DNA from 4 places in the Paenibacillus sp. FSL H8-0332 genome. Region 3 is predicted to be linked to each of the others. Evidence: predicted binding sites of a transcription regulator. Region 3 holds the regulator's gene; each other region holds the start of a gene.
What was found. Region 3 encodes Rex, which represses fermentation and respiration genes when NADH is low (regulators of the CRP and FNR family bind a similar motif). Its sites were predicted from a motif close to TTGTGAAATATTTCACAA; they were not measured.
Positions count from the first base shown of each region.

Region 1: the regulator Rex is predicted to act here: its motif matches at 2,123-2,140, upstream of nirB (nitrite reductase large subunit NirB).
Region 2: the regulator Rex is predicted to act here: its motif matches at 1,346-1,363, upstream of NST43_RS07030 (flavocytochrome c).
Region 4: the regulator Rex is predicted to act here: its motif matches at 1,842-1,859, upstream of NST43_RS07015 (flavocytochrome c).

Region 1 is NZ_CP150145.1:4,685,830-4,688,999, forward strand. It holds gene nirB (nitrite reductase large subunit NirB) at 1-2,019, opposite strand, end outside; gene NST43_RS20430 (hypothetical protein) at 2,292-2,978, opposite strand; gene ric (iron-sulfur cluster repair di-iron protein) at 3,111-3,170, opposite strand, start outside.
Region 2 is NZ_CP150145.1:1,638,238-1,641,407, reverse strand. It holds gene NST43_RS07030 (flavocytochrome c) at 1-1,330, opposite strand, end outside; gene dcuS (DcuS/MalK family sensor histidine kinase) at 1,456-3,069, opposite strand.
Region 3 is NZ_CP150145.1:4,397,798-4,400,967, forward strand. It holds gene NST43_RS18980 (DUF5590 domain-containing protein) at 1-81, opposite strand, end outside; gene NST43_RS18985 (amidohydrolase) at 111-1,412, opposite strand; gene NST43_RS18990 (redox-sensing transcriptional repressor Rex) at 1,402-2,052, opposite strand; gene dinG (ATP-dependent DNA helicase DinG) at 2,191-3,170, opposite strand, start outside.
Region 4 is NZ_CP150145.1:1,634,436-1,637,605, forward strand. It holds gene NST43_RS06995 (hypothetical protein) at 1-53, shown strand, start outside; gene NST43_RS07000 (response regulator) at 101-820, shown strand; gene NST43_RS07005 (hypothetical protein) at 848-1,102, shown strand; gene NST43_RS07010 (hypothetical protein) at 1,238-1,696, opposite strand; gene NST43_RS07015 (flavocytochrome c) at 1,881-3,170, shown strand, end outside.

The DNA of each region.
Region 1 (3,170 bases), 290 kb from region 3:
CTTGAACTTGGCTGGCATATCCAGCCGCTCATACTTGCGCTCAAGCATAGCGCCCATGCCCATGGAATCCTGTGTGCCGAAGCGGCAGAACTGCGAACCTACACAGGTCTTCACCGTACGCAGGGATTTCGCATAGCCATAGCCGGAAGGCATATCCAGCTCCTCCCACACCTTTGGTACATCCTCTTTTTTAACACCAATCAGATCCAGGCGTTGTCCGCCCGTCACCTTCACAACCTTCACATCATATTTCAGGGACACATCGGCAATCCGCTTCAAATCCTCAGGAGTCGTCACCCCGCCATACATCCGCGGGATAACTGTATAGGTTCCGTCCTTCTGAATATTGGCGCTCATCCGTTCATTGACGAACCGGGATTCCTTCTCATCCTCATGAGTGTCGGGGTAGATCATCCCCAGATAATAGTTCACTGCTGGGCGGCATTTGGAACAGCCTTCTGCCTGCTTCCAGTCCAGGACATGCATGACTTCCTTGGTGGTCTTAAGGCCTTTGGCTGTAATCTCCGCTACAATCTCATCCCGGCTAAGCGGGGTACAGCTGCAAATGCCCTGCTTGGCGCTTTGCTGGAAACTGTCTCCGAGAACAAACTGCAGAATCTGCTCAACCACAGGCTTACAGCCGCCGCAGGAACGGGTTGCACCCGTACAAGCCTTAATCTCATCCACTGTAGTGAAGCCGTTCTCCGTAACTGCATCCACAATAGCCTTTTTGGTAACCCCGTTGCAGCCGCAGACGATTTCTTCATCGGCCATCGCTTCAACGGACATCCCTTTCTTGGCTCCGCCTCCGCCGCAGCAGCTTGTGCCCATAACTTCATCATAGATTTCATTGGTCATCTCTGTGCTGTTTTTCACAAGCTTCTGCAAGTTCGCAGACTCCGTTACATCACCGAACAGAACGGCACCGACAATCACATTATCCTTAAGCAAAATCTTCTTGTAGGTTCGCTTCCATTCATCCTTGGCAGAAATGACGGTATGCTCAGGCGTTTCGGTGAATTCACCAGCGGAGAACACATCTACCCCGGAAATTTTGAGTTTGGTTGCTACAACTGAGCCTTCATAGCCCGGAGTCTGTACCCCGGACAAATGCTTGGCGAGAACCATGCCCTGCTCAAATAGCGGTGCAACGAGTCCGTAGCAGGTTCCCCGATGTTCTGTACATTCGCCGACAGAATAAACATCTGTCATAGAAGTCTGCATATAATCGTCAACTACGATCCCGCGGTTAACGGTAATTCCGCTGTCCTTCGCAAGCTGGACATTCGGCTTGATTCCAACAGCCATCACTACAAACTCTGCCGGCAACTCACTGCCGTCACTGAAGCGTAGACCAGTAACCCGTTCTTCGCCGGTCAGTTCCACAGTCTGCTTGCCCATGGCAAATTTCACACCTTGACGCGTAAGTTCTGCCTGTAGCATTGAAGAAGCGGTACGATCCAGCTGACGCTCCATCAGATCCTCCAGCAGATGCACAACAGTAACATCCATGCCCAGATTGACAAGACCCTTTGCAGCTTCAAGACCTAGCAGGCCTCCGCCGATCACAGCCGCCGTGCGGTACTGCTTCGCTGCTGCCAGCATTGCATCACAATCCGCGATATCGCGGAAGCCGACTACTCCATCCTTGGTGCTGCCGGGTACGGGTAAAATAAAAGAATTCGAGCCTGTTGAAATAATTGCTTTATCGTAAGGAACCGCCAGTCCATTATCGGTCAATATTAGTTTGTTCTGTTCAGCGATCCGGGTAACCGTTGTGCCGGTATGCAGTGTAATATGATTATCTTCATACCACCCGAGATCGTTGAGGATGATGTCTTCAATCGTCTTGCTGCCTTCAAGTACATAGGACAACATAATCCGGTTATAGTTGGGATGCGGCTCACTGCCGAAGACAGTAATATCATAAGCCCCGCCCAGCTTTAGAATCTGCTCAATAGTGCCTACTCCCGCCATGCCATTCCCAATCAGCACTAACTTTTCTCTTTCCGCTGCCACTGGTAGACCCTCCTTCAGAAACTCTGATTTCTACTAATCCTAACCTCATAGTGAAATTATACTGTCCCCCATTCCTTGGCAAGTGTGACCACAGTCACACGGTATGTGAATTTTTTCACACAAGTGGAGATGACTTCTCCCTTCCTTACTTAGGACAACTTATGGCATGAAGCACAGGAATTCTTTTATTCAAAAAAAAACGGATACCCATGCAGTTTCGCACAGATATCCGTTCATTCGGTACATGATCTCACTTATTTCATTTCATTCACTTATTTCAGTACCAGAGAGATTTCCAGCTTGTCCTGCGGACTGAGCTTCATGTCCACTCCATTACCGAGCAGACCTTTATCGTTAACCTTCAGTCTCCATTCCTCGCTGCTGAGCGGGGTATAATCCATCACGGTAAGCACCGTCCGGTTATCTTCGGCAAGCCGAACCATACCACTGTTCTGGAGCAATCCCTTGACGGACATATCCTGCATAAAAGAAAGCACATGCGAATGTGTCAGCTCCGGCTGCTCGCTCCCCCCGTTCACAGTGATGATGACAGGCTGAAACATCTTTCCGGTTGCCGCAGGCCCTGCTGACATCGTAATGGCCGAACCCGGTTCCAGGGTCGTATTCAGCTCTTGAACCTTTTTGCCGTTCACCTGAACCTCCCAGCTCATATCCTGACCCAGCGAGACCTTATTCACCTCAAGAATGTTAGTTCCATCACCTGAAAATGTAACAACGCCGCTCTTCTTAAACAGCTCTATCATTGAATTCCCGGACACGTAAGCTTCGTTAAGCAGTCTGGCCGAGCTTCCGGCCATTTCGCTGTCACCTACCTTAACCGAAAAGGTTAACCCCTGGCCTCCGTTACTGCTACTGCTATTCCCTGATCCCAAGCCGCAACCGCTTGCCGCTGCCAGCAACAGAAGGCACAGCATTAAGCGCATCCATTTCGTGGACATCCCACGGCACCGCCTTCATATGTAATTTCCCAGACTCTTTAAGGATAACGCATAGAGGAAGGGTTCTCAAATCATTTCTGCCGGAAGAAAAAGTAAAAAGTCCCCGAAGGGACTTATGAGTTGCATGAGATCCTATTGATAACGCAGGAACAGAATATTGTTCTCCAAATGCACATGCTCAAATGTCATGCC
Region 2 (3,170 bases), 2.8 Mb from region 3:
CATAATACGGAGCACCGGACAGATCATTATCCATACCGGTAGTTCTGCCGAACTCGGTATCCGACTTACTCTTCACAGCACCGTTCCAAGTATCCACGGTAGTCTTAAGTGCAGCGGCAGGAACCTTCATCTGATCCGCCAGTGCCTCGATGGTATCTGCGGTCTTGACCACACCCATCTTGATGTATTGATCTACCGCCTTGACACGGGATTTGACTCCGGCGTCGAATACAAGATAAGCGGATTTCTCAGAAAGCTTATTAATTGAAGCCGTTACCTTGTCACGGGTATCCATCTCGTTGCCGAAGCGCTTGCCTTCAGCAGATACAAGAATAGCTCCTTCGCCCCGGACCGCTTCACCGATCAGGTAGGATTTCTCCTGCTGCACGGTCGGGTGAACCTGAATCTGATCCAGGTCTACGGTAGTTCCGCCGACTTTCTCGATCATGGCGATGCCGTCGCCGGTACTGCCAATCTGGTTAGTGGTGACCAGACCTTCCAGGTCCGGTCTGACTTTGGAGATCAGCTCCTTGTTGGCACCGAAGCCGCCGGTGGTTACGATAACTGCTGCTGCGCTGATCGTTTTGTCGTCGGCCTGGTTGAACAGCACCTTCACGCCGTTCACCTTACCGTCCTGTACCGTAAGCTCCTTCACATCCGCATTGACGAACAGCGGAATTCCCTGCTCCTGAACATTGCGGACGAGTCCTGCTACAAGATATTGTCCCACTGCCGAGCCGTCCTCCGGACGATGGGTACGCTTTTCCTTCATTCCGCCGGTAATGGTGATGTTGTTCAAGCGAATGCCAATCGAATCCAGCCAGTCAATGGCACTTGAGGAGTTATCCACGAAGAAATGAAGTAATTCCTTGTTGTTCGTGTCATGGCCGCCTTTTAGCGTCTCATTATAGAACAGCTCGTTGCTGTCTTCGATGCCCTGCTCCTTCTGGAACTTGGTCTGTGATGCATTCATCCCCGAGGAGGATTTCGTTGTATTCCCGCCAGCCATCGGCATCTTCTCCAGAATCACCGGGTTCATGCCGCTTGCCTTCGCTTCGAGCGCCGCAGACATACCTGCTCCGCCTGCACCGACAATGACGATATCGTATTTATCTTTTAATTGATCGTACGGAGTATAGCTCGCTTCGGATGCTCCCGACACGGCTTCTGCTGTCTCTTTAGGTGCAGCCGTTGCTGCAGGCTCAGTGGTCGCGCTGTTTGTTCCCTTGCTCTCATTCTTGCTGCTGCCCGCATTGTTGTTTCCGCAGCCTGCAATAACAAGCATAACGGAGAGAACGAGGATAAGCGCCGCTGTTGATCTCTTATTCATGTAAGTCTTGCCCCCTTGTGCATATTTTCACAATTATCATAGCGTCAAAGAAGCGGTTTGTGGAACCTTCCGTAAGTTATTAAAGAGTTTTGTAACTAAAGTAATCAGCGTGTGCCTTTAAATGTTCACACGCCCTCCTCTTCCTTCACCTCATATGGCACATCCACGATAAAATGCGCTCCCGACCCGCAGCCGGCGGCAAGCTCAAGATGGCCCTTGAGTTTGTCTACACTTTTCTTCACCAGATATAGGCCGATGCCCCGCTGTTCACCCTTGGAGGAGTAGCCCTGAACGAAGATCTTCTCCCCCAGGCCCGCCGGAATTCCCGGACCGTTGTCGCTTACCTCGCATAGCAGCCGCCCCTCTTCATATTGAAAAGCAAGCTCCACCCGCTTCACAGGTTGCTCACGGAGCTCCCCCAACGCCTCCAGGGCATTATCCAGCAGATTTCCGGCAATCGTAATCAGCTCATGAATCACCTGCGGATCAGCCGGCTCCGGCAAATAGCTGTCTCCGGTCAGCAGCAGCTCCATCCCCGCTTCGCGTGCCCGGCTCAGCTTCCCCAGCAGAAATCCCGCCATCACCGGGTCCTTGATCTGTCTCGTGATCGACCCAATCTCCTTCTGGTAATTGCTTACCGTTCCCAGAATATATTGCTGCAGCTCATCATACAGGCCCATATGGGTCATGCCCATAATGACATGCAGCTTGTTCATGAACTCGTGGGCACCGGAGCGCAGCGCTTCTGCATAGACAGAGACTCCCGACAGCTTCTCCGCCAGCACAGCCAGCTCGGTCTCATCCCGGAAGGTGGCAATCGCGCCAACGATGTTACCGTTCACCCGGACTGGCAGGCTGTTCACCAGTAAAGAGCTGTCTCCCAGCTCCAGCTCCTGGTCCTGTATCCCCTCTCCCTCAGCCAATACCCGCTCCAGACCCAGCTCCGGCCAAAACTCGGCAATCTGCCGGTTCATGGCGCTCCCGCCAATCCCCGCTGCCCGCAGAAGCCGCTGCGCCTCCATATTAAGGATGGTAATCCGCGCCTGCTGATCTACGGCAATAATACCCTCACGCGTGGATTCCAGCATCGCACTGCGTTCCTGGAGCAGCTTGGAGATGTCCTCCGGCTCCATCCCGAACACCATCCGCTTGATCTGGGCCGCCAGAATGAATGCTCCCCCCGCTCCCAGTAAGGCTCCCGAGACCAGAATGGCAATAATCGTCCACTCATTCAGCAGGACCAGCCGCTCGACCCGCTCCAGAGACAGACCCGCAATAACCACACCCACCTGATGCCCCCGGTTGTTATAGACCGGCACGAAGCCGCGCAATGATCTGCCGAGCGGCCCTGCCCCTTCGGAGATGCTCTCCCCTCCGCGCAGCGATATCTCCTGACCGCCTCCCGCAAAGGGCAGTCCGACCAGCGAGGCATCCGGATGGGAGTAGCGGATACCCTTCATATCTGTCACTACCACGAACATAATATCATTGCGGCGGGCGATCCTTGAGGTGTAGTCCTGAATCTCCTTGCTGTTGCCTTCACTAAGCCCCTCCGAGACCAGCGGAATCAGGGCGATAGTACGGGCAATCGTAATCGCCTTATCCTCCAGCGCCTGCCGGGTCTGTGGAATAATCTGATTCCGGAAAATAAAATATAAAATCAGCAATACCAGCAGGACAACGGCAGACACCATAACGGCGATCATTGTGCGCAGACTGTAGTTTTTTTTCCTGGCCACTGGTGCGAAGACCTCCCTTCATGTCCCATATTCCTATACCATTCGAACTATATTAGTTGAACTTGAATTTGTAAAGCTACTCCCGGGGATCGCTTCGGGGG
Region 3 (3,170 bases):
ATAGAACTGGCTTAGTCCGAACAGAAGGAGCAGCACCACGGTAATCCCCAGCCAGATCCATTTTCTCCTCTTCTTCTTCACCACGCTGCTTCCTTTCCCGTTCCCCTGAGTTACCGTTTAAGCAGGCTCTCGAACGTCTCCTGTGCTTTGTGACGGATGGCTTCTTCATCAAGTGTCAGGCATTGTCCATGCTTCACAACCTGCTGGCCGTTCACCCATACATGCTCCACATCCTTGGCGCTGGCCGAATATACAGCATGGGAGAGCAGATCGGTATGCGGCAGCATATGCGGCTGGTCAATATCAAGCGCGATGAAGTCAGCCTTCATCCCTGCTGCAAGGCGGCCTACACCGCTTAGGAAAATAGACTGCGCTCCGTACTCCGTAGCCATCAGAAGCGCCTCAGGAGCCGGTACCGCTGTTGGATCACCGCTTACGCCCTTGTGGATCAGCGCAGCCAGCCTCATCTCTTCGAACATATCCAGATTGTTGTTGCTTGCCGCGCTGTCCGTACCCAGGGAGACCTTAACCCCGGCTCTCAGCAGCTCCGGAACACGGGCAACACCGCTGGCCAGCTTCAGGTTACTGCCGGGGTTATGCGACACGCCAACGTTATGGCGGGCCAGAATCCCGATTTCCTCATCGTTCAGATGAACCCCGTGGGCAATAAGCGAAGGACGGGTAAACATCCCCAGCTTCTCCAGATGTGCGACCGGACGAAGGCCGTAGTCGGCCACGTTCTGCTCCACTTCATGGCGCGTCTCGGACATATGGGTATGCATCGGCAGATCCAGATCATGGGCAGCCTGCACAAACTTCATGAAAAACTCTGGAGGACAGGTGTACGGGGCGTGCGGCGAGAGCATGGTCGTAATTCTGCCGTCAGCCTTGCCATGCCAGTTACGGGCAAAAGCAATCGCCTCAGCGAGCTTGGATTGCTGTACATCTTCCGGGCACAGCCCAATTACGCCGCGCATCAGCACAGCACGAATACCGGACTGCTCGGTCACTTCCGCTACCCGGTCCATATGATCATACATATCGAGGAAGGTTGTTGTGCCGCCCTTCAGCATTTCCAGCACGGACAAAGAAGTTCCCCAATATACATCATCACCAGTGAATTTCTCTTCCATCGGCCACATCTTCTCTTGCAGCCAAGTCTGAAGCACCATATCGTCGCCGTATCCGCGCAGCAGTGACATGGCAGTATGTCCATGGGTATTGACCAGACCCGGCATGAACAGCAGACGGCTGCCGTCTACGACCTGAGCGCCATCCTCCACTGCCGGCTCAGCTTCACCTATGTAAGTAATCAGGTCATCATCCAGGGTCATATACCCGCTCAGCACTGGCTTATCGCTGCCGGGAACCAGAAAGTGCCCATTCTTGATTATCGTGATCTTACTGCTCATCTTCAGCCGCATCCTTTCCATCATGCAAATAATAGGCCAGGCTCTGCAGATCTGTAGTGAAATCAGCGGCGTGAATCCGGATATTGGCAGGCGTCTTGAGAATAACCGGTGCGAAGTTCAGAATCGCCTCAATGCCGGAATCCACAAGAATATCGGCTACATTCTGGGCTTCGCTGTCGGGCACAGTAATGATCCCGATCCGGATTCCCTGCGAGCGGATTGTACTGCTTAGCTCCTCCATCGGCTGCACAACCAGCGAGTTGATCTGCTGGCCCACCTTCGGCGGATAGGCATCGAAGATGGCAGTGATCTTCATCGTATCCTTCAAGTAAGCGTTGTAGTTAGACAAGGCATGACCGAGATTACCGGCTCCAACCAGTGCAACATTAATTTGCTGGTCAAGCTTCAGGATGTGACGAATCTTCTCAATCAGATAGGACACATCGTAGCCGATGCCTTTTCTGCCGAAATCACCGAAATAAGCCAGATCCTTGCGGATCTGGGCGGGGTTCAGATCTAGCTTTTGGCCAAGCTCCTGAGAAGAGACTGTGGAGATTTCACGTTTTTGGAGATCGTTCAGGAACCGCAGGTACACTGGAAGTCTGCGAACGACGGCCTCCGATATTTTATCCGATTTCATGTATTCTCCTCCTTAAAAGTTTTGTTAGACCCGTACAATTATAGCAACCGTACCCCGCCGCCTGCCGGAGTGGCAGAGGAGGCGGGAACGGATCATCAGGTTAATCATGACTTATTAATAATAGCAATAGCGGATGAATTAGGAAACCCCACCGTCTTCCAGCCATTCGGCGATTCTCGGAACCATCTGCTCGGTGAGCATATGCTCCATCTTGGGACCGGGGAGCGAGTACAGGAAGTACTTCCCGTAATAGGATTCAATCACTCTGGTGTCATAGACAATCACGATCCCCCGGTCCTTCGCCGTACGGACCAGCCGCCCGAAGCCCTGCTTGAAGCGGATAACGGCCTGCGGCACGGACAGCTTCATGAACGGGTTCTTCTTCTGTGCCTGAAGCAGCTCCGACTTCGCCTCAGCCAGCGGGTGATTCGGCGGCTGGAACGGCAGTCTGACAATCGCCAGGCAGGTCAATGCTTCTCCAGGAATATCAACCCCTTCCCAGAAACTGCTGGTACCAAGCAGGACGGAGGCCGGGGTGTCCTGGAAGCGGCGGATCAGCTTGCTCCGGCTGCCGCCCTCCACGCCTTGTCCCAGCACCGCGATATCCTGCGAGGCAAGTGCCTCCTTCAGCGGATCGTAGACCTGGCGCAGCATTTTGTAGGAGGTGAACAGCACCAGCATCCGTCCCCGTGTAGCTACAGCCGTCTCAGCAAGGGAGTGGACTAGCGTGTCCACGAATCGGGCATCCCCTATACTTCCCTTAACGCTCGGGAAGTCGCGGGGAATGACCAGCAGTGCCTGCTCACGGTACTTGAACGGCGACGGAAGCAGCGCAGTCATCAGACGCCCTTGCTCCGCAGCCTCACCAAGGCCCAGGTTATCCATCATGAACTGGAAGGATTTATCCACCGATAAGGTGGCCGAGGTCAGGATAATGCTCTTCTTCTTGTCGAAGAACAGCTCCCTGAGCTGGGTGCTGACATCTACGGGAACGGCATACATTTGCAGCGACTTGCCCTTATAATTGCCGCTTCCCTCCAGCCAATACACAATATTCTCATCATTCAGGCTCATGAAGAAGCGAATCTGCTCTCTAATGGATGCCAGGTCCTTGAACA
Region 4 (3,170 bases), 2.8 Mb from region 3:
CGGATACTTTTTTAAGTGACGATTCGGTCATTCTTTTAGAAATGGATAAATAATATGGTCGTTATATTAGTTATAGTTGCACAAAAGACAAGGAGAACCCATGAACATTAAAGTATTGATCGTAGAGGATGACCCGATGGTGGCGAAGTTCAACCGCCATTATCTGGAGCAGGTTCCGGGCTTTGAATATGTAGGCTGGGCTGTGACTGGGGATGAGGCGTTGATTCTGCTGGAGGAACAGCAGGTGGATCTGATTCTGCTGGATATTTATATGCCGCGTGTCAGCGGGCTGCAACTGCTCTCTACTCTGCGGGAGCAGGGGAGCAAGGTGGATATCATTGTGATCTCCGCCGCCAGTGACAATGCCAGCATCCGCAAGGCGCTGCAGAACGGGGCCGTGGATTATTTGATCAAGCCGTTTGAGTTTGCCCGCTTTCAGGCGGCCTTGTCGGCGTATCGTGAGGATTATAAGCTGATGCACAAGGAGCATCTCAGCCAGGAGCAGCTGGATAAGCTGCTGCGGCATTCGCTGGGGACAGAAGAGGAGAGGTTCGCTGCGCTGCCGCTGCCTAAGGGGCTTGCCGAAGGCACGCTGGAGAGCATCTGGAGCACGATTAACCGGCTGGAGAGCCCGGTGTTCTCCACGGAGGATATCAGCAGCCATGCGCCAATCTCGCGGATCTCGGTCCGCAAATATCTGGCTTTTCTGACGGAGGCAGGCATTCTAGAGATGGAGCTTAGCTACGGGGCGGTAGGCAGGCCGGTGTATATGTATAAGGTGAGACCTGAAGGGCATGAACTTATCCGTAAATATCTATAAGTAGCTAAGGGTGGAAGGAGCTGGAGCATGGAACTGCATGAAGCACTGAAGAAGGTTAGAAGCAGGGAAGACTTCACAGCATTCCTTGGTCTGTTGGCTAAGGATTACAGCGCGAATCCGGGTGAATGGGAGAATGGCAGTGTGGAGCTGTATCTGGAAGGAGTCCAATCCTGGGTGGAGGATATGGATGGATATTATGAGAATCTGAAGCGGCCCGCGCCGCAGAATATCGACTGGAGCTTCATCGCAGGCATACTGTATGCCGGAAAAATATACGAATGAGCAAGGGAGCCGGCCGCACAAATAAAACGGAGTCACGGTTGTCCCAAGGCTGCCCCAGGCGTTCCATGACTCCATATAGCCGTCACATTAGCTGTGAAGGTTATTAAGCTATGCCATACATAAGCGTGCGCAGAATCAATCGAAGGCCTGCTGCAGAGCCAGCGGACTGAACTCGTTAATGATTTTGTAGGCTACCAGGTGCGGGTTGTTCATGTCATTGTCATAAATAATCATGTGATGCTCGCCCTTCAAAATAATGTCGAACCGCTGCTTCCGGTCGGCCTGGACGATGGTCATGTAATAGCTGTACTTGTTGTCTGTGTTGACATTGCGGGCGGATTTCATCAGGCGGACGCCGGAGAAATCATCGTAGATCCGCTTAATCGCTTCCGGCTCGGTGAGCACAACATCCTTCTGTTCACCGGGAACAGAAGACAGGCGGGTAATTTCCAGTGCAGCGATATCTTCCAGACGGATGGTTCGGGCAACTACTCTTTTAAATGAAGTATAGCGGCTTGCGGTGTAGCTCATCAGGGAGACACCGGCTGCTGCCAGAACAGCACCGGCCAGCCAATATTTTTCGCTTTTTTCCATAGTTTCTGCTCCTCCTAGTGATACGGTTGTATAAGCTCCAATTATAAATCTATAAACACATTCAAGCAAATTCACTACCTTTATTTACTTTATCATTTCTTTAATTACTAAATATTCTTGTCAGGGCTCCTTCAGGTTATGATGATTGTGAAAATATGCACAATTACAATTGGAGGAGAACAGAATGAACAGAAAGAGATGGGGAAGTCTGCTGGGCAAAGGGTTGCTGCTGGCAAGTCTGGTGGTATTGCCTGCATGTAACAGCACCAAAGGGGAGTCTACGGACATCGTAATTATCGGCGGCGGCGGCGCGGGAATGACTGCTGCCATTGAAGCGCATAATCAGGGAGCCAAGGTTATATTGATCGAAAAAATGCCTATGCTTGGAGGCAACACCGTCCGTGCGGAAGGCGGGCTGAATGCGGCAGGAACACCTTATCAGGCAGCGGCTGGCATCAAAGACAGTCCCGAGCTGCATTTCGAGGATACCATGAAGGGCGGCAAAAACCTCAATAACCCGGAGCTGGTCAGAACGCTTACGAACGGTGCGGCGGCTTCAGTGGAGTGGCTGAAGGAGAATGGAGCCGAGCTGTCTGAAGTGGGACGCGCAGGCGGGGCAAGCGTGAACCGGATTCACCGTCCGGCAGGCGGGGAAGCGGCCGGGAATTTCATCGTAGTCGCGCTGAAGAAGAAGCTGGAGGAGTACAAGATTGATGTGCGCCTGCGGACGACGGCCGATGAGATCGTCAAGAATAAGGACGGCGTGGTTACCGGCGTGAAGGTGACGGATAAGGATGGCAAGCAGTACACGATTAGTGCGAATTCCGTTATCCTGGCGGCTGGCGGTTTTGGAGCCAATATGGACATGATCAAGGGGTACCAGCCGAAGCTGGAAGGGTTCTCTACCACTAACCATCCAGGCGCAACCGGCGATGGTACAACGATGGCAGAGAAGATCGGTGCCAAGCTAGTAGACATGAAGGAGATCCAGATTCATCCGACCACCATTCCGAATCAAGGCGTGCTGATCACGGAAGGGGTACGCGGAGACGGTGCGATTCTGGTCAATAGCGAAGGCAAACGGTTCACGAATGAACTGCTGACCCGCGATGTCGTGTCCCGGAATATTCTGGCCCAGTCCGGCAAAGTAGCTTACCTGATCTTCAATGATGAGCTGCGTGCGAACCTGAAGGCCACCGAGGTTTATTTTGGAATGGATCTGGTCAAAGAAGCGGCCACACCTGAAGAATTGGCGGCACAGATTGGTATAGATGGCAAAGCACTGGCGGATACACTGAATACGTATAATGGCTTCGTTGCTTCCGGTAAGGATACAGAGTTTGAACGGCCGGATCTTGAGCTGTCTTTTGAAAAGGGTAAATATTATGCAATTCAGGTAACACCCGGAATCCACCATACCATGGGCGGAGTAGCGATTAACACTCAGGCTCAGGTGCTGGATACCAAGGATCAG